Regions from separate parts of the Thermaerobacter sp. PB12/4term genome, predicted to be linked through region 2. Evidence: riboswitches for the same ligand, from Rfam matches in the RefSeq annotation. Region 2 holds a riboswitch; each other region holds the start of a gene.
What was found. A riboswitch is a leader RNA that binds a small molecule or an ion and turns the genes downstream of it on or off. The one in region 2 is predicted to bind S-adenosylmethionine.
Positions count from the first base shown of each region.

Region 1: another riboswitch for S-adenosylmethionine. It lies ahead of DYI95_RS02640 (methionine ABC transporter ATP-binding protein); the one in region 2 lies ahead of DYI95_RS06405 (homoserine O-acetyltransferase).
Region 3: another riboswitch for S-adenosylmethionine. It lies ahead of metE (5-methyltetrahydropteroyltriglutamate--homocysteine S-methyltransferase); the one in region 2 lies ahead of DYI95_RS06405 (homoserine O-acetyltransferase).
Region 4: another riboswitch for S-adenosylmethionine. It lies ahead of DYI95_RS08065 (methylenetetrahydrofolate reductase); the one in region 2 lies ahead of DYI95_RS06405 (homoserine O-acetyltransferase).

Region 1 covers NZ_CP048407.1:636,601-641,294, reverse strand. Annotated here, with positions in the region: gene asnB (asparagine synthase B) at 73-1,638, shown strand; SAM riboswitch class I at 1,761-1,949, shown strand; gene DYI95_RS02640 (methionine ABC transporter ATP-binding protein) at 2,040-3,068, shown strand; gene DYI95_RS02635 (methionine ABC transporter permease) at 3,075-3,749, shown strand; gene DYI95_RS02630 (MetQ/NlpA family ABC transporter substrate-binding protein) at 4,099-4,694, shown strand, end outside.
Region 2 covers NZ_CP048407.1:1,534,186-1,538,879, forward strand. Annotated here, with positions in the region: gene DYI95_RS06400 (homoserine dehydrogenase) at 1-1,006, opposite strand, end outside; gene DYI95_RS06405 (homoserine O-acetyltransferase) at 1,003-2,193, opposite strand; SAM riboswitch class I at 2,289-2,407, opposite strand; gene DYI95_RS06410 (M48 family metallopeptidase) at 2,510-3,415, opposite strand; gene DYI95_RS06415 (cupredoxin domain-containing protein) at 3,759-4,196, shown strand; gene DYI95_RS06420 (biotin--[acetyl-CoA-carboxylase] ligase) at 4,255-4,694, shown strand, end outside.
Region 3 covers NZ_CP048407.1:1,951,737-1,956,430, forward strand. Annotated here, with positions in the region: gene metE (5-methyltetrahydropteroyltriglutamate--homocysteine S-methyltransferase) at 1-2,278, opposite strand, end outside; SAM riboswitch class I at 2,352-2,466, opposite strand; gene pncA (bifunctional nicotinamidase/pyrazinamidase) at 2,946-3,629, shown strand; gene DYI95_RS08095 (response regulator transcription factor) at 3,632-4,480, shown strand; gene DYI95_RS08100 (peroxiredoxin) at 4,477-4,694, shown strand, end outside.
Region 4 covers NZ_CP048407.1:1,943,626-1,948,319, reverse strand. Annotated here, with positions in the region: gene DYI95_RS08070 (PLP-dependent aspartate aminotransferase family protein) at 1-984, opposite strand, end outside; gene DYI95_RS08065 (methylenetetrahydrofolate reductase) at 974-3,160, opposite strand; SAM riboswitch class I at 3,618-3,727, opposite strand; gene menA (1,4-dihydroxy-2-naphthoate octaprenyltransferase) at 3,933-4,694, shown strand, end outside.

The DNA of each region.
Region 1 (4,694 bases), 900 kb from region 2:
TTTTTCAACCGGGCTGCGGAGCGCTCCCGTGCCTGGGGCGCCGCAGCCTGGCCCGAAAGGAGGCGGGACTTCATGTGCGGCATCGCCGGAGCCACCGCTCCCCGCGGTGAAGCGGTGGCCCGCATGCTGGAGGCCATGGCCCACAGGGGCCCCGACGACCAGGGTCTTTGGGTAGGGCAGCACACCTTGGGCCACCGCCGGCTGTCCATCATCGACCTGGCGGGCGGGCACCAGCCCCTGGCCAGCGAAGACGGCGCGATCCGGGTGGTCTTCAACGGCGAGATCTACAACTACCGCGAGCTGCAGGCCGAACTCCAGAGCCGCGGCCACCGCTTCCGTACCCGCAGCGACACCGAGGTGCTGTTGCACCTCTACGAAGACGAGGGACCGGCCATGGTGCGGCGGCTCTACGGCATGTTCGCCTTCGCCCTCTCCACCCCCGACGGGCTCTTCCTGGCCCGCGACCCCCTGGGGATCAAACCCCTCTATGTGGGCAGGGACCGGGATGGGGCGCTCCTCTTTGCCTCGGAGATGGGGGCCCTGCTGCCCCACGTGGAGACCATCGACGAGTTTCCCGCCGGGCACTACTGGACGGAACGGGACGGGTTCGTCCGGTACTATGAGCTGCCCCCGGTGCGGTACGACCTGGAGAGCCCCGAAGCGGCGGTGGAGGAACTCATCGCCCGGCTGCGGCGGGCGGTGCGGCGGCGCCTAGTGGCCGACGTCCCCGTGGGGGTGTTCCTCAGCGGCGGCCTGGACAGCAGTCTGATCGCCGCCCTGGTAGCGGAAGCGCGGGCGGAAACCGGAGAGCCGGTCCATTCCTTCGCCGTGGGCATGGAGGGCAGCGAGGACCTGGAGCGGGCCCGGCTGGTGGCGGCCAACCTGGGGACGGTCCACCACGAGTACGTCTTCACCCGCGAGGAACTGCTGGCCCTGCTGCCCACCGTGATCCAGCGCCTGGAGTCCTTCGACCCCGCCCTGGTGCGCAGCGCGGTGCCCACCTATCTGGTGTCGCGGCTGGCGCGCCGGTATGTCAAGGTGGTGCTCTCCGGCGAGGGAGCGGACGAGCTCTTCGGCGGCTACCAGTACCTCAAGCGGCCGGAGATCCGGGCGCGGCTGCAGGACGAGCTGCGGGAGATCACCCTGGCGCTGCACAACACCAACCTGCAGCGGGTCGACCGCATGACCATGGCCCACGGCCTGGAAGGGAGGGTACCCTTCCTCTCGGTGACCCTGGTCGACCTGGCGTGGCGCATCCCGCCGCGGTGGAAGATCCACGACCGCAGCGGCACCGAGAAGTGGATCCTGCGGCAGGCGGCCCGCCGGTTCCTCCCCGCGGCGGTGGTCCAGCGGGAGAAGGCCAAGTTCGCCATGGGCACGGGCGTGGGCCCCACCCTGGAGCGCTTCGCCGACGCCGCCGTCAGCGACCGCGAGCTGGCGGCGGGCCGGGAGCCGTGGCCGGGGCTGGAGCTGGGCAGCAAGGAAGAGCTGCTGTACTTCCGCTGGTTCTGCCAGACCTTCGGCCACCGGGCCCGGCAGGCGGCCCGGCTGGTGGGACGGAGCCGCAGCCTGAACCCCCACCAGCTCTACGCCCCCGCCTGGCGCGCCCAACCCGGGACGGGGACGGAGATGGCCTGACCTGTTGACAGGCCGGGGCAGGGGTCGCATAATCGGCGTCGTACGGCTGAGCCGGCCGCTGTACCGCAGTACCCGCAGGACGTTCAGCGCGGGACCTTCAACAACCGAATCCGCAACATCTCTTCTTATCCAGAGTGGCGGAGGGACGGGCCCGATGAAGCCACGGCAACCTCCGCGCGGCGGCGCGGCCCCGCCCGCTCCGGCCCGGCACGGCGGCCGGGCGGGTTCCCCCGGGGTTCAACGCCGGCGGGTGGTGCCAACTCCCGCAGAACCGCGTCCTGGTGCCGGGACGCCGTTCTGAGAGATAAGAAGGGATGGCACCCTTGGGCCATCCTTTCTGCGTCTCTCAGGAAGGATGGTTTTTTGTTGCCCTTCACCCGGTGCGGGGTGGGGCCACGGGGGTGAGCGCAGTGACGGAAGCGATGCTGGAGGTCCGCAACCTGGTCAAGGTCTACCGCGGCCGCCGCGGAATGACCACGGCCCTGGACGGCGCCAGCCTGGAGGTGGGCCGGGGCGAGTTCTTCGGCGTCGTCGGCGCCTCGGGGGCCGGCAAGAGCACCCTGGTCAAGTGCATCACCCTGCTGGAGCGGCCCACGGCGGGCTCCATCCGCCTGGGCGGCGTCGAGCTGACCGGGCTGCGCGGCCGGGCCCTGCGGCAGCAACGGCGGCGGATCGGCCTGGTCTTCCAGCACTTCCACCTGCTGTGGTCCCGCACCGCCGCCGGCAACGTGGCGCTGCCCCTGGAGATCGCCGGGGTTCCGCGGGAGCAGATCCGGCGCCGGGTGGCGGAGCTGCTGGACTGGGTGGGGCTGGCCGACAAGGCGGGGGCCTACCCCTCCCAGCTGAGCGGGGGCCAGAAGCAGCGGGTGGCCATCGCCCGGGCCCTGGCGACGCAACCGGAACTCCTCTTGTGCGACGAACCCACCTCCGCGCTGGATGCGGCCACCAGCCGCGCGGTGCTGGAGCTGCTGCGGCGGGTTCACCGCGAATTGGGAATCACCGTGCTGCTGATCACCCACCAGCTGGAGCTGGTGGAGGCCGCCTGCCAGCGGGTGGCCGTGATGGACGCCGGGCGAGTGGTGGAAGCCGGGCCCGTGGAACAGGTCTTCCGGAACCCGCGGGCGGCGGCCACCCGGCGGCTGCTGGCCGCCGCCGCTGCCGGCGGTCCGGCCGGAGACCGGGCGGCCCCGGCACCCGGTACCGGGGACGAACCCGGCCCCGGGGCGGCCCCACAGGCCGTTGCCGATCCGGCCCTGGCAGACCGGCAGGCAGCCCCGGCGGCGGCCGCGGGGGCTGCAGCCGCCCGCTGGGCACCCCTGGCCTCCGCCTCGCCCGGCGCACCCGGGCGGAGCGGTGCCGGCGCAGCGCCGGCCACCGGGTCCGGCCCCCTTGCCCCGCAGGCGGCTCGCTCCCTGGCCGGAGGGAGGTGACGGCGGATGGCGGCGGAGCTTTTCAGCGCCCTGCGCGAGTTCGGACCTGACATCGTGACGGCCACGGGTCAGACCCTGTACATGGTGGGACTGGCGATCCTCTTCGCCACCCTGGCCGGGGTTCCCATCGGCACCCTGCTGGTGGTGATGGACCGGGGGCACATCGCCGCTTTTCCGCCCCTGCGGGCGGTGCTGGCGTTCGTCGTCAACACCGGGCGGTCGGTGCCCTTCATCATCCTGCTGATCGCCCTGGCCCCCTTCACCCGCCTGCTGGTCGGCACCTCCCTGGGGACGGCGGCGGCCGTGCCGCCCATGGCGGTCGCCGCCACGCCGCTGGTGGCGCGGGTGGTGGAGACGGCCCTGCGGGAGGTCGACCGCGGCACCGTGGATGCCGCCGTGGCCATGGGCGCCAGCCCGTGGCAGGTGGTGCGCAAGGTGCTGCTGCCCGAGGCCCTGCCCGCCGTGGTCCTGGGGATCACCATCGCCACCGTCGGGCTCATCGAGTTCTCGGCGGTGGCGGGGGCCGTGGGCGGCGGCGGGCTGGGCGACCTGGCCTTCCGCATGGGCTACCAGCGCTGGGAGGCGGGGGTCCTCTTGGCCTGCGTGGTCCTGCTGGTCGCCCTGGTGCAGGGGGTCCAGTGGGCCGGGGAGACCCTGGCCCGGCGGCTGAACCACCGCTAGCGGCCGGCACCCGGCGAGCGAGCCGGGGCCGCAGGGGCTGGCGATCCGTCCGGGCAAGAGGCGCGGCGCTGCAGGGCCCGGCCGCGGGACCGCTGAACCAGCCCGTCGGCCCGAAGGACCGAACGGCCGCAGGCGGGATCCCGAGAGCCCGGCTCGGGGGGCCCCAGAGTCCGGGCTCGTGCGGGAGCATCCCGGGCAGGGTTGTGCCCTTGCTTCGCCCGGCCGGGCGAGCACCCGAGCAGGCCGGCCGGCGCTGCTGGAACGCGGTTTTGGGGGATGGCTCGCGGGGGGCGGGCCGGTTCGCCCGGGAGGGGACGGATGCGGTGGATGATGAAGGAGGTCGAATGCCATGGGTGTCCTCTCCCTGGTCTTCTCCGGCCGCCGGTGGACCCGCCGGGCGGCGGTGCTGGTGGCGACCCTGCTGATCGCCGTCCTGGTCGCCGGGTGCGGTGCCGGCGGGGCCGGTTCGTCCGGTGAGCAGGGCGACAACCCGGCCGGTGGCAACGGGTCCGGATCGGGCGGCACGAGCGGTACCGTCACCCTGAAGGTGGGGGCCACGGCGGTGCCCCACGCCGAGATCCTGCGCGACGTGGCGGCCCCTGCCCTGGAGGAGCAGGGCATCAAGCTGGAAGTGATGGAGTTCAGCGACTACACCAAGCTCAACCCGGCCCTGGTCGACGGGGAACTGGACGCCAACTACTTCCAGCACATCCCCTACCTGGACCAGTTCAACAAGGACCACGGCACGAACATCACGCCGGTGGCCAAGGTCCACATCGAGCCCATGGGGCTCTATTCGGACAAGATCACCAGCCTCGACCAGCTGCAGGACGGCGCCACGGTGGCCATTCCCAACGACCCCACCAACGGCGGCCGGGCGCTGCTCCTGCTCCAGGCGGCGGGCCTGGTCAAGCTCAAGGACGGCGCGGATTACACCGCCACGGT
Region 2 (4,694 bases):
CCGGCAACGGCAGGCGGTCGCCCCGCCAGATGGCGATCAGGTCGGCCAGGACGGCGCTGGCGGTGGCATCGCCGCCGGCCCCGGGCCCGGCAAACCGCACCGTGCCCACCGGATCCGCCTCGATCAGGATCATATTCTCCACCCCCGCCGCCTGCAGCAGGGGGTCGTGGGGCGGCAACATCTGCGGCTCCACGGCCAGCCGGGGGGCGGGCCCCGTCCACTCGGCGGTGGCCACCAGGCGCCAGCGGGCCGGGCCGCCGCCCTGGCGAGCCGCCTCACCCCCGCCCCCTCCCTCCTGCAGGGCACGGCGAAAGGCCGGGTCGTCCAGCCCGCGACAGGCCACGGCGGTCCAGGCCACGGGCTCGCCCGTCACCAGGGTCGCCAGGATGGCCAGTTTGCGGGCCGCGTCGCGCCCCGACAGGTCGTCGCTGGGATCGGCTTCCGCATAGCCGGCGGCCTGGGCGGCACGAACCGCGTCCTCCAGGGTGGCACCCTGCTCCACCTGGGTGAGGACGAAATTGCAGGTGCCATTCAGGACCGCCCGCAGGCGGCGCACCCGGTTGGCCGCCAGGCACCTTAGCAGCGGGCGAATGATGGGCACCCCGCCGGCCACCGCCCCTTCGAAGGCCAGCTCCACCCCGTGCCGGCGGGCCACCGCCGACAGGGTCGCCAGGGATTCGGCCAGAAGGGCCTTGTTGGCGGTGATCACGTGGCGGCCGGCTTCCAGGGCCCGCAGGACGTACTGGCGGGCCGGTTCGACACCGCCGATGAGCTCGATCACCACGTCGACCTCAGGATCGCCCAGCAGCTGGTCGGCATCGGTGGTGAGCAGGCTGCGGTCGACGGCCGCCGGCCGCGGCTTGCCGGGGTGGCGTACCAGGATCCCCTTCAGCCGCGGCACGCCACCCAGCCGCGCCACCAGCCAGGGTGGCGGGTTGACCAACCGGCGCGCCACCGCACTGCCCACGGTGCCCAGACCCAGCAGCGCCACCACGGGACCCTTCACGGGCGCCCCTCCCCCACCGCCGCCACTGCCCCGGCCTGCGCGGGCGCGGTGGCAGCACCGGGTTCTTCCAGCCAGTCCATCACCCGGCGGGCCACCCCCGCGGAGTCCACGAGGAAGCTGTCGTGGCCCCAGGGAGCCTTCCAGACCTGCCACGTGACATTCTTGCCCGCCCGGCGCAGGGCCTGGACCAGCCGCCGCTGCTCGTCCACGGGGTAGAGCAGGTCCGAGGTGATGCTGAGCACATACATGCGGCCCTGGACCCGGGCCGCGGCGCCCTCCAGCCCGCCCCGGCCCCGGCCTACGTCGTGGAGATCCATGGCCCGGGTCAGGGTCACGTACGTGGCGGGGTCAAACCGGCGCACCAGCTTTTCCCCCTGGTAGTGCAGGTAGCTTTCGATCTGGAACCGGAAGGCCTCGGCCGGGCCCGCCGGCGCGGTGGCGTACGAGCCCAGCCGCTGGGCGACCGGGTCGGCGCCCGCCGGGACCTCTTCCCGGCCAAAGCGCGCCTCCCACTCCTCGCGACCCCGGTAGGTGGTCATGGCCAGCATCCGGGCCAGGGCCAGCCCGCGGCGGGGTGGGCGGGCGGCGGGATAGTCGCCGCCCTGCCAGGCGGGGTCTGCGAAGATCGCCTGGCGCTGCACCTCGTTCCAGGCGATGGCATGGGGCGAGGCGGCCGGCGGCGCCGCCAGGACGGCCGCCGCTCCCACCCGCTCGGGGTAGGTGACGGCCCACTCCAGCGCCTGCATGCCGCCCAGGGAACCGCCCACCACCAGGGCGAGCCGCCCGATGCCCAGCGCATCCAGAAGCCGGCGCTGGGCATGGACCATGTCCCGCACGGTGATCACGGGAAACCGCCCGCCCCAGGGCCCGTGGCCGGCCTCCGCAGGACTGGCCGGGCCTGTGGACCCGTAACAGCCTCCCAGCACGTTGCTGCAAATGACAAACCAGCGGCGGGTGTCGATGGGCCGGCCCGGGCCCACCGCCGCCTCCCACCAGCCCGGGCGGTCGCCGGGATGGTGGGAGGCCACGTGGGCGTCGCCCGTCAGGGCGTGGCAGATCAGGATGGCGTTCTGGCGCTGGGGGTCCCAGCGACCCCAGGTCTCGTAGGCCAGTTCGGCCCGGGGCAGGTGGCCGCCCTGCTCCAGGGGCAGGGGGCCCACCTCGACATGGCCGCGACAGGGGATCACCGCGTCCCCCTCCCTCCCGCGCCCGCTCCCCGAAGGGGTCCCGGATAAGAAACTACCCCTCCCGAGAGGGAAGGGCCGAAAGGATTTCCGGCGCCCTCTCATCTCTCAGGATCCGCACGGATCCTGCAGGAGTTGGCACCTTACCGGCCGTCCAGGCACGGCCGGCGGTTGCCGGGCTTCATCGGGCCAGTCCCTCCGCCACTCTGGATAAGAGAGCAGACGCGCTCTGTGATTGTTGAAAGTGATGCTATCATGCCGGCTCCGGCAGGTCAACGATCCCGGCCCCCGGCCAGGACGGCCTTGCGCGCCGGTGCCCTCACAAGCCGGCATCGGCCGGGGAAGGGCCGATGGAGCGCGCCGGCCGCAGCCAGGCCGGCACATAACTCCAGGCCGCCCGGAGCTGGCGCCGGTGTTCCGCCGCCCGGGGATCATGCCGTTCCACCAGGGCCCAGAAGGCGGGGCCGTGGTTGAGGTGGACGGTGTGACAGAGCTCGTGGATCAGCACGTGCTCCACCAGCTCGGGCGGCAGGAAGAGCAGCTTCAGGCTCAGGCGCACGTGGTGCCTGGCGGAACAGCTGCCCCAGCGGGTCTTGGGGCAGCCGATGGACGAACCCGCCAGGCGAAAGCCCCGCTCCCGCGCCAGCCGTTCCAGCCAGGGCAGCAGGGTCGCCCGTGCCCTGGCGGCCAGCCAGCCCCTGAGGGGAGGCCCCCAGGCGGCGGGCTCCTGCTCCCCGGCTCGGGCCGGTAGACGGATCTGCCCGGCCAGGCGTGCGCCCGCAGGCGGCGGTTCCCCCTGTTCATCCGTGGCCCAGCCTGTGAAGAGGGTCCGCTGCGGGGACGGGCCGGCGGCAGCATTGCGCCCCCCGCTGGCGGCGTCGTTCAGGGTGGGCCGGCCCGCCGGCACCACGGCCCACACCTCCCCTAGCGCCCGCAGCCAGAGCCAGGCCGGAGGAGCCAGGCCGGCGCCATCCCGCCGGAGCAAAGGATCACCCGCCCCGCCGCCGGCAGCCCGGGCCTGCTGTTCCAGCCGCTGCCGGGCCCGCTGGATCCAGGCCGCATGCTGGGCCACCACCTGGGGCACCCGGTGCAGCCGGTATCCGGGCGGAACGACGACCACCAGGCCGTCGGCCGGCGACAACACCAGCCGCACCCGGCGCGCCCGGGCGCTGACCCGGACGGTATAGGGGGGCAGGCCCTCCGGTCCGGCTCCGCCCGGCCTCATGCCCCCCGGTGGCCGCTGCCTCCGGCCCCTGAACCCCTCCCCCATGCATCGCCCTCCCTTTCCTTGCCGACGGCTGCCTCCGCCTGCCCAGGTTCCCGCCCGGCCGCGCCGCGTGCCCGGGCGGGCAGGCGGACCCGCCCCCGGCCGCCCTGGAAGTCCGCATCGCGGTCGCTCTGTCCTGGTTCGCCCGGCCGTTGCCCGCCCCCTTGTGGACAACCGCTGCCCGGCCCCGGCGGCCGCTGCGCATGGAGAGTCACCAGGTCGGCATACATTGGTTCCGTAAGGGCGCCCGGCCGCCGCCCCCAACCGGCCGGGAAACGGCCCCTTGCGGGGAGGTGCCATCGTGTCCGACGGGGCTGCACCGGGGCCCGCTGCCCGCTCGGTGATCGCCCTGCTTGTGTCCGCCGCCCTGCTGGCCGGCGCCCTGGGCCTGCACCTGCGGTCGACCCGCCCCGGCGTGGCCAGCGTCACCGCACCGGGGCGGCCCGTGGCCGACCGGGTGATCCGGCTGTCGGAGTACGCCTACCAACCGGCGGTCATCGAGGTCCGGCAGGGGGCCCGGGTGCGCCTGACCCTGATCAATACGGGGCGGGAAGAACACGAGCTGGAGATTGACGGCTATGGCATCGAGGTGGCCGGCCTGCGGCCGGGAACCAGCGTCCGGCTGATCTTCAATGCCGATCTTCCAGGCCGTTTCGAGCTGGCCTGCCACATGCCCGGCCACTACGAGAAGGGGATGCGCGGGATCCTGGTGGTCCACCCGGCCGATACCCAGCGCTAGGCGCCGCGGCACCCTGTGCCGGGCCCGGCGTGGTATGGTGTTGCCGGGAGGAAACGCCATGCCCGCAAAGGATGCCGTGAAATGGGATGGGCCCCGCCCGCGCAGCCGGGTGCTGGCGGCCCTGCTGGCCGCCGGAGGGAAGCCGGTCTCGGGCGCCGCCCTGGCGGAGGACCTGGGCATCAGCCGCACCGCCCTCTGGAAGCACATCGAAGCCCTGCGCCGGGACGGCTGGCCTGTGGGCGGCCGCCCCCACCAGGGCTACACCCTGGACCCCGGGGCCGCCCGCCAGCTGGCAGCCCGCCGGTTCGTCCCCGACCTGCTGGAGGCCCGCCGCGCGGGAGCGCGCCTGGGCCACACCGTCCACTGGCTCGCCGAGGTGGGGTCGACCAACGACGTGGCCCGCCGGCTGGCGGAGGCGGGCGCACCCGAGGGCACCATGGTGGTGGCGGATCGCCAGGTGGCCGGGCGGGGGCGCCTGCGCCGGGCCTGGTGGAGCCC
Region 3 (4,694 bases), 420 kb from region 2:
GGTGCTGTACGAAGGCGTCCAGCAGCTCCATGCCCGAGCGCGAGGCCTCGATCAGGATCACGTCGGCGTCCAGGGCGGCGATGGCGTCCAGGATGTCGTTGAACTCCGAGTAGCACATGTGGGTGTGGATCTGGGTCTCCTCTCGCACCCCGCCGGTGACCAGGCGGAAGCACTCGGTGGCCCAGGCCAGGTAGGCGGGCCGGTCCGCCTGCCGCAGGGGCATGGCCTCCCGGAAGGCCGGCTCGTCGATCTGGATGACCCGGATGCCCGCCGCCTCCAGGTCCTGGACCTCGTCGCGGATGGCCAGGGCGATCTGCCGGCAGGTCACCTCCCGGGGCTGGTCGTCCCGGACGAAGGACCACTGCAGGATGGTGACGGGCCCGGTCAGCATGCCCTTGACCGGCCGTTCCGTCAGGGACTGGGCGTAGGTGATCCACCGGACGGTCATGGGGCCGGGCCGGGCCACGTCGCCGTAGAGGATGGGCGGCTTGACGCAGCGGCTGCCGTAGCTTTGCACCCAGCCGTGGCGGGTGAAGGCGAAGCCCTCCAGCTGCTCGGCGAAGTACTCCACCATGTCGTTGCGCTCGGCCTCGCCGTGGACCAGCACGTCCAGGCCCAGCTCCTCCTGCAGCCGGATCACCCGGCGGATCTCGGCGCGGATGCCCTCTTCGTAGGTGGCGGTGTCGATCTCCCCGCGCCGCCAGCGCGCCCGCAGCCGGCGCACCTCCGGCGTCTGGGGGAAGGAGCCGATGGTGGTGGTGGGCAGGAGCGGAAGACCCAGCCGTTCCCGCTGCAACGGCCGCCGCTGGGGCGCCCGGGAGGGCCTGCGGGTCTCGTCCGGGTTGAGCCGCGCCAGCCGCTCCTGCACCTCCGGCCGGGTGCGCCGGGGCGAGCGGCGCCGGGCCTCCACCGCCGCCCGGCTGGCCGCCAGGGCACCGGCCACGGCCTGCCGGCCCTGGTTCAAGGCGCGGGTCAGGACCGCCACTTCCTCCAACTTCTGCTTCGCGAAGGCAAGCCAGCCCTTGATCTCCGGGTCCAGGTCCGTCTCCAGGTTCAGGTCGATGGGCACGTGCAGCAGCGAGCAGGAGGGGGCGACGAAGAGCCGCCCGGCCCCCAGGGCGTCCCGGGCCCGCTCCAGAAGGGCCAGGGCCGCCTCCAGGTCCGCCCGCCAGACGTTGCGGCCGTCCACCACCCCCAGGGAGAGGTGCAGGGTGGGCGGAACCCCGGCGGCCAGCACCTGCTCCAGCTGGCCGGGGTCCCGCACCAGATCCAGGTGCAGGGCCTGCACCGGCAGGCTCAAGGCCAGCTCCAGGTTGTCCCGCAACCCCTCGAAGTAGGTGGCCAGGAAGAGCCGGAGCCCCGGGGCCGCCTGGGCTAAGGTGGCGTAGGCGCGGCGGAAGGCGGCCCGGGCCGGTTCGTCCAGGTCCAGGGCCAGGAACGGCTCATCCAGCTGAACCCAGGTGGCGCCGGCGGCCGCCAGCTCCCGCAGCACCTGCCCGTACACGGGCAGCAGGCCGTCCAGCAAGGCAAGGCGCGGGCCGGCGGCCCCTTCCCCGCCGGAGGAACCGGCCGTCCGGCTGCCCAGGCCTTCGGCCTCGCTGCGGCTCGCCTCCGGGGACCGGCCGGCGGCGCCGGCCTCCGCCGGGCTGCGGAGCTTGGCCAGCAGCAGGAAGCTGACCGGGCCCAGCAGCACGGGGCGGGGCTCGAAACCCAGGGTGCGGGCCTCGCGGAACTCCTCCACCACCTTGCGGGACGCCAGGTGGAAGGCCTGTCCCGGTTCCAGCTCGGGCACGATGTAATGGTAGTTGGTGTCGAACCACTTGGTCATCTCCAGGGCGGGGACGCCCCGGCCGGGGGTGCCCCGGGCCATGGCGAAGTAGACGTCCAGGGGGACCTCCGCGGCAGCCGCGGTGCCCGGACCCGCCTCCGCCCCCAGGCCCGCCGCCGGGGTGGACCGGCCCGCGCCGGCGGCATCGCCACAAGGAGCCAGGGGGGTGGAGGCGCCGGCTCCCGGTGAAGGGGCCCACCCGTAACGGGCGGGCACGGCCCCCACCATGCAGGCGGTGTCCAGCACGTGGTCGTAGAGGGAGAAATCCCCCACGGGCACCACGTCGATGCCCGCCGCCCGCTGCAGCTCCCAGTGCCGCCGCCGCAGGGCCGCCGCCGTCGCCAGCAGGGAGTCCGCGGAAATCTTGCCGTCCCAGTAAGCCTCCAGGGCCTGTTTCAACTCCCGGCCGGCGCCGATGCGGGGGAAGCCCAGGTTGGTTGCCACGGCCATGGGTCCTCGCCTCCTTCGTGGGATGGGGCTGAAAATGAAAAACCCCTCCGGGAAAGGAGAGGTTCCTCGCCTTTCCCTATCTCCCGGGAACGCCTCCCGCGGGAATTGGCACCGTGCCGCCTGGGTGGAGCCGGCGGCCGGTTGCCGTGGCGTCATCGGGCCCGTCCCTCGGCCACTCTCGATAGGGCTTTGTCCGGTCATTCCCTTGTAAGCGACCGCGGGGTTGCAGGCGGTGCGGCCTGCAAGGCCCCCCGGGTTTCCGCATCGCCGCAGCCAAGGAAGGGGCCCATGGCCTCGCGGCCTGAGGCGCGGCACCGCGGTCCGCGGCCCTCCGGGTCTCGTTCGGCTGGCGTGAGCCCGGTGGGCTTGCAGGGCACGTTGCCCAGGTACGGCCTGGCGCCCCGGCGCCGCAGCGGGCCGGAACCCTCGCGCGGGATGCGGGCATTGGGGACTGCTATTCGGGGCCGGCGACGAAAGTCCTGCTGCCCCAACATCCAGGGTGGGGTGAAACCGCGCCATCCCCGGCGGTCGCCCGCTGCGGGCCCTGCCGGCCGCCGGCGCGCCGCTGCGGCCCGGGCTCTGCCGGCCCGAGGTGGCCCGCATCCTGCCGGCGGCAGCCTATAAGCTTATAATTGAAGGGAAAACGGCGCAAGGAGGCAGCCCAGCCATGGACCGCCTGCAGCCCGGCGGCGCCGCGACGGGGGGCGGGGCGGCACCGGCCCCCGCCGGCGCCGTGACCCCTGAGGCAGCCGCCCAGGATCCTGAAGCCGCCCTGGTGGTGGTGGACGTCCAGAACGACTTCTGTCCCGGCGGTGCCCTGGCCGTGCCCCAGGGCGACCAGGTGGTGCCCGTCCTCAACCGGTGGATCGCGGCCTTCCACGCGGCCGGCCGGCCCGTCGTCTTCACCCAGGACTGGCATCCCGCCGGCCATGTGAGCTTCCGCGAGAAGGGCGGGCCCTGGCCGGTCCACTGCGTGCAGGGCAGCCCGGGCGCCGCCTTCCACCCGGAACTGGAGGTCCGGGGCACCGTCTTCCGCAAGGGGTTCGACCCCGACCGGGAGGCCTACAGCGGCTTCGACGGCGCCCTGGCCGCCGGTGAGGCGGGGGTCCGCCCCGAGGTCACCCTGGCCGGCTGGCTGCGGCAGCAGGGGGTCCGGCACCTGTACGTGGGCGGCCTGGCCACCGACTACTGCGTGCGGGCCACGGTGCTGGACGGCCTGCGGGAGGGTTTTCGGGTCACGGTGCTGGTTCCGGCCGTGCGGGCCGTCGATGTGACCCCGGGGGACGGGGAGCGCGCCCTGGCGGAGATGGAGGCCCGCGGGGCCGTGCTGGCCGCCGGGGAGGCCCGGTGACCGTGCTCTTCCGGGACGAACGCGGCCGCGGCGGGCCACCGGCGCCGGCGGCCGCCTCCACCCGACACGCCCGCCCGGCGCCGGCTTCCGCCGGCGGCAAGCCCTCCGCTCTGGCGCCGGCAGCCCCCGCCGCCCGGCCCGGCCCCGGTCCGGACAGGCCGGCACCGGCCGGTCCCACCGTGCTGGTGGTGGACGACGAAGAGTCCCTGCTGGAACTGGTGGCGTACAACCTACAGCGCAACGGCATGGCACCGGTGCTGGCCCGGGACGGTGCCGAGGCCCTGCGCCGCCTGGAGGAGCGCCGGCCCCAGGTGATCATCCTGGACGTCATGCTGCCCGATACCGACGGCTTCACCCTCTGCCGCCACCTGCGGGAGCGGGGCATTCAGACGCCCATCCTCATGCTCACCGCCCGGGACAGCGAGATCGACAAGGTGCTGGGGCTGGAGCTGGGCGCCGACGACTACGTGACCAAGCCCTTCAGCCCCCGGGAGCTGGTGGCGCGGATCAAGGCGCTGCTGCGCCGCACCGAGGGCCGGCGCCAGCAGATCGGCCCCATCGTGATCGACTACGCCGGCCATGAGGTCTACCGGGACGGCCAGCGGGTGGCCCTGACCCCCACGGAGTTCAAGCTGCTGGCCACCCTGGCCGCCGAGCCGGGCCGGGCCTTCACCCGGCAGGAGCTGCTGGACAGGGTCTGGGGCGAAGAGGCCTTCGGCGACCCGCGCACCGTGGACGTCCACGTGCGCCACCTGCGGGAGAAGCTGGAGCGCAACCCCAGCCAGCCGGAGTGGATCCTCACCGTGCGGGGACACGGCTACAAGCTGAACTCCCCGGTGGCCGGGCTGTGAGCCGGGGGGCCGGCCCCGGTCCGGTTCAGCGCTGGCGGGAGGCCTGGCTCCGCCGGCGCATGCCCCGGCCGGGCCAGGAAGCGCCGGACTTCACCCTGCCCCTCGCCGGAACCGGCGATGAATCCTTGCGGCTGCGCGATCTCAGGGGCCGCCCGCTGGTCCTGCTCTTCTTCCCCTTTGCCTTCAGTCCGGGCTGCTGCAACGAGATCGAGGA
Region 4 (4,694 bases), 410 kb from region 2:
CCGCAAGCGGAAGCTGAGCATCGCCCCGAAGCCCTCCGCCTGCTGCCGGCAGCGCCGGAAGAAGGGGCTTGACGGCAGCCCCGGATAGTACACCGCCGCCACCGCCGGGTGGGCCTCCAGCCAGTGGGCCAGGGTCAGGGCGTTCTGTTGTGCCTGGGCCATCCGCAGCGCCAGGGTCTTGAGGCCCCGCACCGCCAGCCAGGCGTCGTGGGGGCCCAGGATACCTCCGGTGATGGTGCGCAGGGAGGCTAGTTCGTCCGCCAGGGCCGGGGTCCCCGCCACGGCCACGCCCGCCACCAGGTCGTTGTGGCCGGCCAGGTACTTGCTGGCGCTGTGGATCACCACGTCGGCGCCCCGGGTAAGGGGCCGCTGGAAGAGGGGCGTGAACAGGGTCGAGTCCACCAGGAGCCACAGGCGCTGGCGCCGGCACAGGGCGGCCAGCCCGTCCAGGTCGGCCACCCGCATGAGGGGGTTGGTCGGGCTCTCCACCAGCACGGCCCGGGTCGCCGGCGTCAGGGCCTCCGCCACGGCCGCGGCGTCGGTGGTGTCGGCCAGGCTGTAGCCGATGCCCAGGTGGCGGAACAGCTCGTCCAGTACCCGCCAGGTATGGCCGTACAGGTCCTCGGTCACCACCAGGTGGTCGCCGGGCCGGAAGAGGTGCAGCACCGCCGTGACGGCGGCCATGCCCGAGGCGAAGGCCAGGGCGGCGAAGCCGTCTTCCAGCCCGTTGACCGCCTCTTCGAAGGCTTCCCGGGTGGGGTTGTGCAGCCGGCTGTAATCCCAGCCGGTGGTCTGGCCGGGTCCCGGGTGCTCGTAGGTGGCCGTCTGGTAGATCGGCACGGCCACGGACCCGGTGCGGGGGTCGCGGCGCACCCCGGCGTGAACCACCCGGGTGGCCGGGTGCAGCGAGGCGGCGGGGCGGGCCCCCCCGGTGGGCGGGACCGCCCCGCCCTGTTTTGGGGCGGGAACCGGTTCAACCGGCATGGTGGCGCACCTCCTCCGGGCTCCGGGCTGCAGCCGCGGGCAGGGGGCCGTCCAGCCGGGCCCGCAAGCGGCGGACGAACTCGGCCACCGGCTCCGCCTTCCCGTAGGAGACCACCACGTAGACCCCGGCAATGTAGGGCCGGGCGGCCTCCACCACTTCTTCGGCCAGCTGGAGGCCCACCTCCAGGCCCCGCTCGCCGGCCCGGTCCAGGGCCTCGCGGATCCGGGCGGGGATGGAGATGCCGGGCACCTGGTGGTGCAGGTAGTGGGCGTGGCGGCCGCTGTGCAGGGGCATCACGCCCATGACGATGGGCACCGGGCACCCGCCCAGGCGATCCAGGACCCGCTCTAGCGGCTCCAGCTCGTAGAGGGGCTGGGTCATGACGAAGTCCACCACACCCACCGCCAGCTTGCGGCGAAAGCGCTCCAGCTCCCGGTCCAGGTCGTCCGCCGACGGGCTCAGGGCGCAGGCCACGGTGAAGTCGGCCGGCGCCCCCAGGGCGTTGCCCCGGGGATCCTCGCCCCGCCGCAGGGCCGCCAGCACCTCCAGCAGGCCGATGGAGTCCACGTCGTACACCGGGGAGGCGCCGCTGGAACCCAGGCGGGGATGGTCGCCCGTCAGGGCCAGGACGTTGCGGACGCCCAGGGCATGGGCGGCCAGCAGGTCGGCCTGCAGGGCCATCAGGTTCCGGTCCCGGGTGGTGCAGTGCATGATGGCATCGATGCCGGCGCTGCGGGCCAGCAAGGCACCGGCCCAAGCCGCCATGCGCGGCCGGGCCATGGGGCTGTCGCCCACGTTGACGGCATCGGCTCCGGCCGCCGCCACGGTGCGGGCATCGGCCAGGAACTTGTTGGCCACCGGACCCCGCGGCGGGTCCAGCTCGACGCTGATGACGAACCGGCGCCCCAGCTTCTCCCGCAGCGGGTCGGGACTGCAGTGCCCGGCGGCCCCGCCCTTGCCGCTGGCGGTGTCGCCTGGGAGGGAGCCTGCACCGGCAGGCCGGCTCCTGGTCCAAAGGGCAGCGGCGGGCCGGGAGGCGGCCGGACCGCCGGCGTTCAGCTCGCCGGCGTCCGGCTCGCCGGGGCCGCTGCCCGAACCCGTCCGGTTCAGAGGGCCTAGGACCGGCAGGGCCGGGGCCGGGCCCTCCGGCTCCAGGTGGACCGCTTGGATGCGGGCGGCCAGAGCCTCCAGGTCCGCGGGCTGCCAGGGGCCGGTTCCACCTACCCAGCCGGCCCCCAGAAGGCGCAGGGCATCCCACGCATCCCACCCGCCGGTGTCCTGGGTGGCCGGCTTGTGGGCGGCCAGCCCACGGGCGGCCGGTCCGGGCTTGTTCTCCAGCTGCCCCAGGGTGACCCACAGGGGACCGCTCCACCCGGCCCGCCGCACCGCCGCCAGCCAGCGGGCCGCCCAAGCCGGCCCGCCGCCCGCGGCCACACCGAGGGCGTCGGGCCAGCCGGCCGCGTGGAACGCCTCCAGCCAGGGGGAGGGGAGGGCAACCGGCGGCTCCCCCTCCCCCACCAGCAGGACACCCACCGGCAACCGGGCCGCCTCCCGCACGGCCTTCAGGGCAAGGCCGGCCTCCTGGGGGTGGCGGGCTTCAACCCAGAACAGGTCGACGCCCCCTGCGAGCAGCCCGGCTACCTGGCGGCGGTAGCCTTCAAGGACGGCCTCCGGCGGGGCGCTGCCGCCGGCAGCGGCGGTGGCGGGCAGCGGTCCCAAAAACCCCGCCACCAGGCAGGGCCGTCCGGCCAGCTCCCGGGCGGACCGCGCCAGCTTGGCGGCCCAGAGATTGACCTCCTCGATCCGCTCCGGGGACGTGGACGGAAGCCACCAGGGGCTGGCCCAGCGGGTGGCGGTGCGGACCAGGCGGGCCCCGGCCCGGATGGCCGCCAGGTGGACGCCTTCCACCGCGGCGGGTTCGGTGAGGGGCAGGAGGGCGGTGCCCGGAGCCGGTTCTTCCTCCTCCCGGGCCGCGGCACGGGGCCACCCGTGCGGCCCCGTGCCAGGTTGGGAAGGTGCGGGTCCTCCGCCGGACGGGCTGTTGCCCGCGGGGGAGGGCTGGACCGGGCGGGCGGCCAGGGTCCAGGAAGGGTCGCCATCGGCCAGGGCGGGCAGGACGGGCCCAGGGCTCACCGCCGCCAGGGTTCGGGGAGCCGGATCCGGGGCGAAGGGCACGAAGGTTCCTCCGCCCCCACCCCCTGAAACCGGTCGTGCCGGAGGGGGACCGGCACGGCCAGCGGGGCCGGAGCCCCCTGGCGGGTGTCCCGCGGCAGGGAAGGCCGCCCGGGGCGGGCCCGGGTCGTCTGGCTGTGGGTTGGCCGTGGCCGGGTGGGCAGGTCGCGGTCCGGCGGCCGGCCGGAAGGGCTGGGTCACCCTGGTCGTCACCTCCAGTTCCCGGCGCCGGTGACAGCGCCCCGGCACAGGGTGCCTGAGGCTTCCGCACGGCGCTCGGCGCTGCACGATGTGGGGGAACGGGCCCTTCCTGGCCCCACCGGCCCCCTGGCCCGCCGGGCTCCGGGACCCCCTGGGTCCCTGGGGCGCCTCCGGTCCCTGAGGCCCTAGCGGCCAAAGAAGAAGCCCCTTCCGAAGGAGGAAGGGGCTTGGTGATCACAGCAGGGTCCCCGTCCCCCTTCTCTCATCTCTCGGCTCCCGGAGGGAGCCGCGGGAGTTGGCACCGCACGACCAAGGTCGCCGGTTGCCGCGGCGTCATCGGGCCCGTCCCTCGACCGCTCTGGATAAGAGAGGGGTCGGCCGGCTCGGCCGGCCGCATGCGTTGTCAATGGAGATTAGGGACAGTATAGCCGGGTTCCGCCATCCCGGCAACAGGCCGGAACCCGTTTCCTTCGTTACAATAAGAGACGTGCAACAGGGCACCTGGAACGGTACACTGGCCACCCGGACGGGTGCGTGACCCGGTCAACGGGGCGCGCGATGGGGGAGATATCCGGTGCACCAGGCGGACGAACACGGCCCGGCCATGGCACGGGCGGCGGCCGCGAGCGCGCCGGCGCCGGCCGCGGGTTCAGGGGGGCGTGCGGAGGCTGCGGCGACCCCTGCGGCTGCCGGTAGCGAGCGGTCGGACGGGGGCGAGCCGGCTACCGGCCTGCGCGCCGGCAGCCCGGGGGCAAGGCCTCCGAAGATCGGGCGGGACGGCGGCGCGGGACGGCTCCGGTCCGGTGGGGCAGGGACGGCCGCGGCGGCCGCAGGGGCCGAGGCACCCACCGCCCGCTCCTGGCGCCTGCTGGCCCGGGCCTGGTTCCAGGCCAGCCGCCCCCACCTCAAGCCGGTCACCATCATCCCCGTGCTGGTGGGGATCCTGGTGGCCGGCGGGGAGGGCCACTTCGACCCCTGGCTGGCGCTGCTCACCATGCTGGGCAGCCTGGCCATCCACGCCGGCACCGACATGGCCAACGACTACTTCGACTACATCATGTACGAGGGCGATGCACCCTTCACCGGCGGCAGCGGCGTGATCCAGGCGGGATGGCTCAGCCCGGACAGCCTGCGCCGGGGAGCTTGGGCCACCTTCGGCTTCGGCGCTCTGGTGGGCGGCTACCTGGCGGCACGCACGGGCTGGCCCGCCCTGGCCTTCGGCCTGCTGGGCATTGCCAGCGGGCTCTTCTACACGGCTCCGCCCATCCGCTACGGCTACCGCGGGTTCGGCGAGGTCATGGTGGGACTCAACATGGGCGCGGTGCTGGTGCTGGGT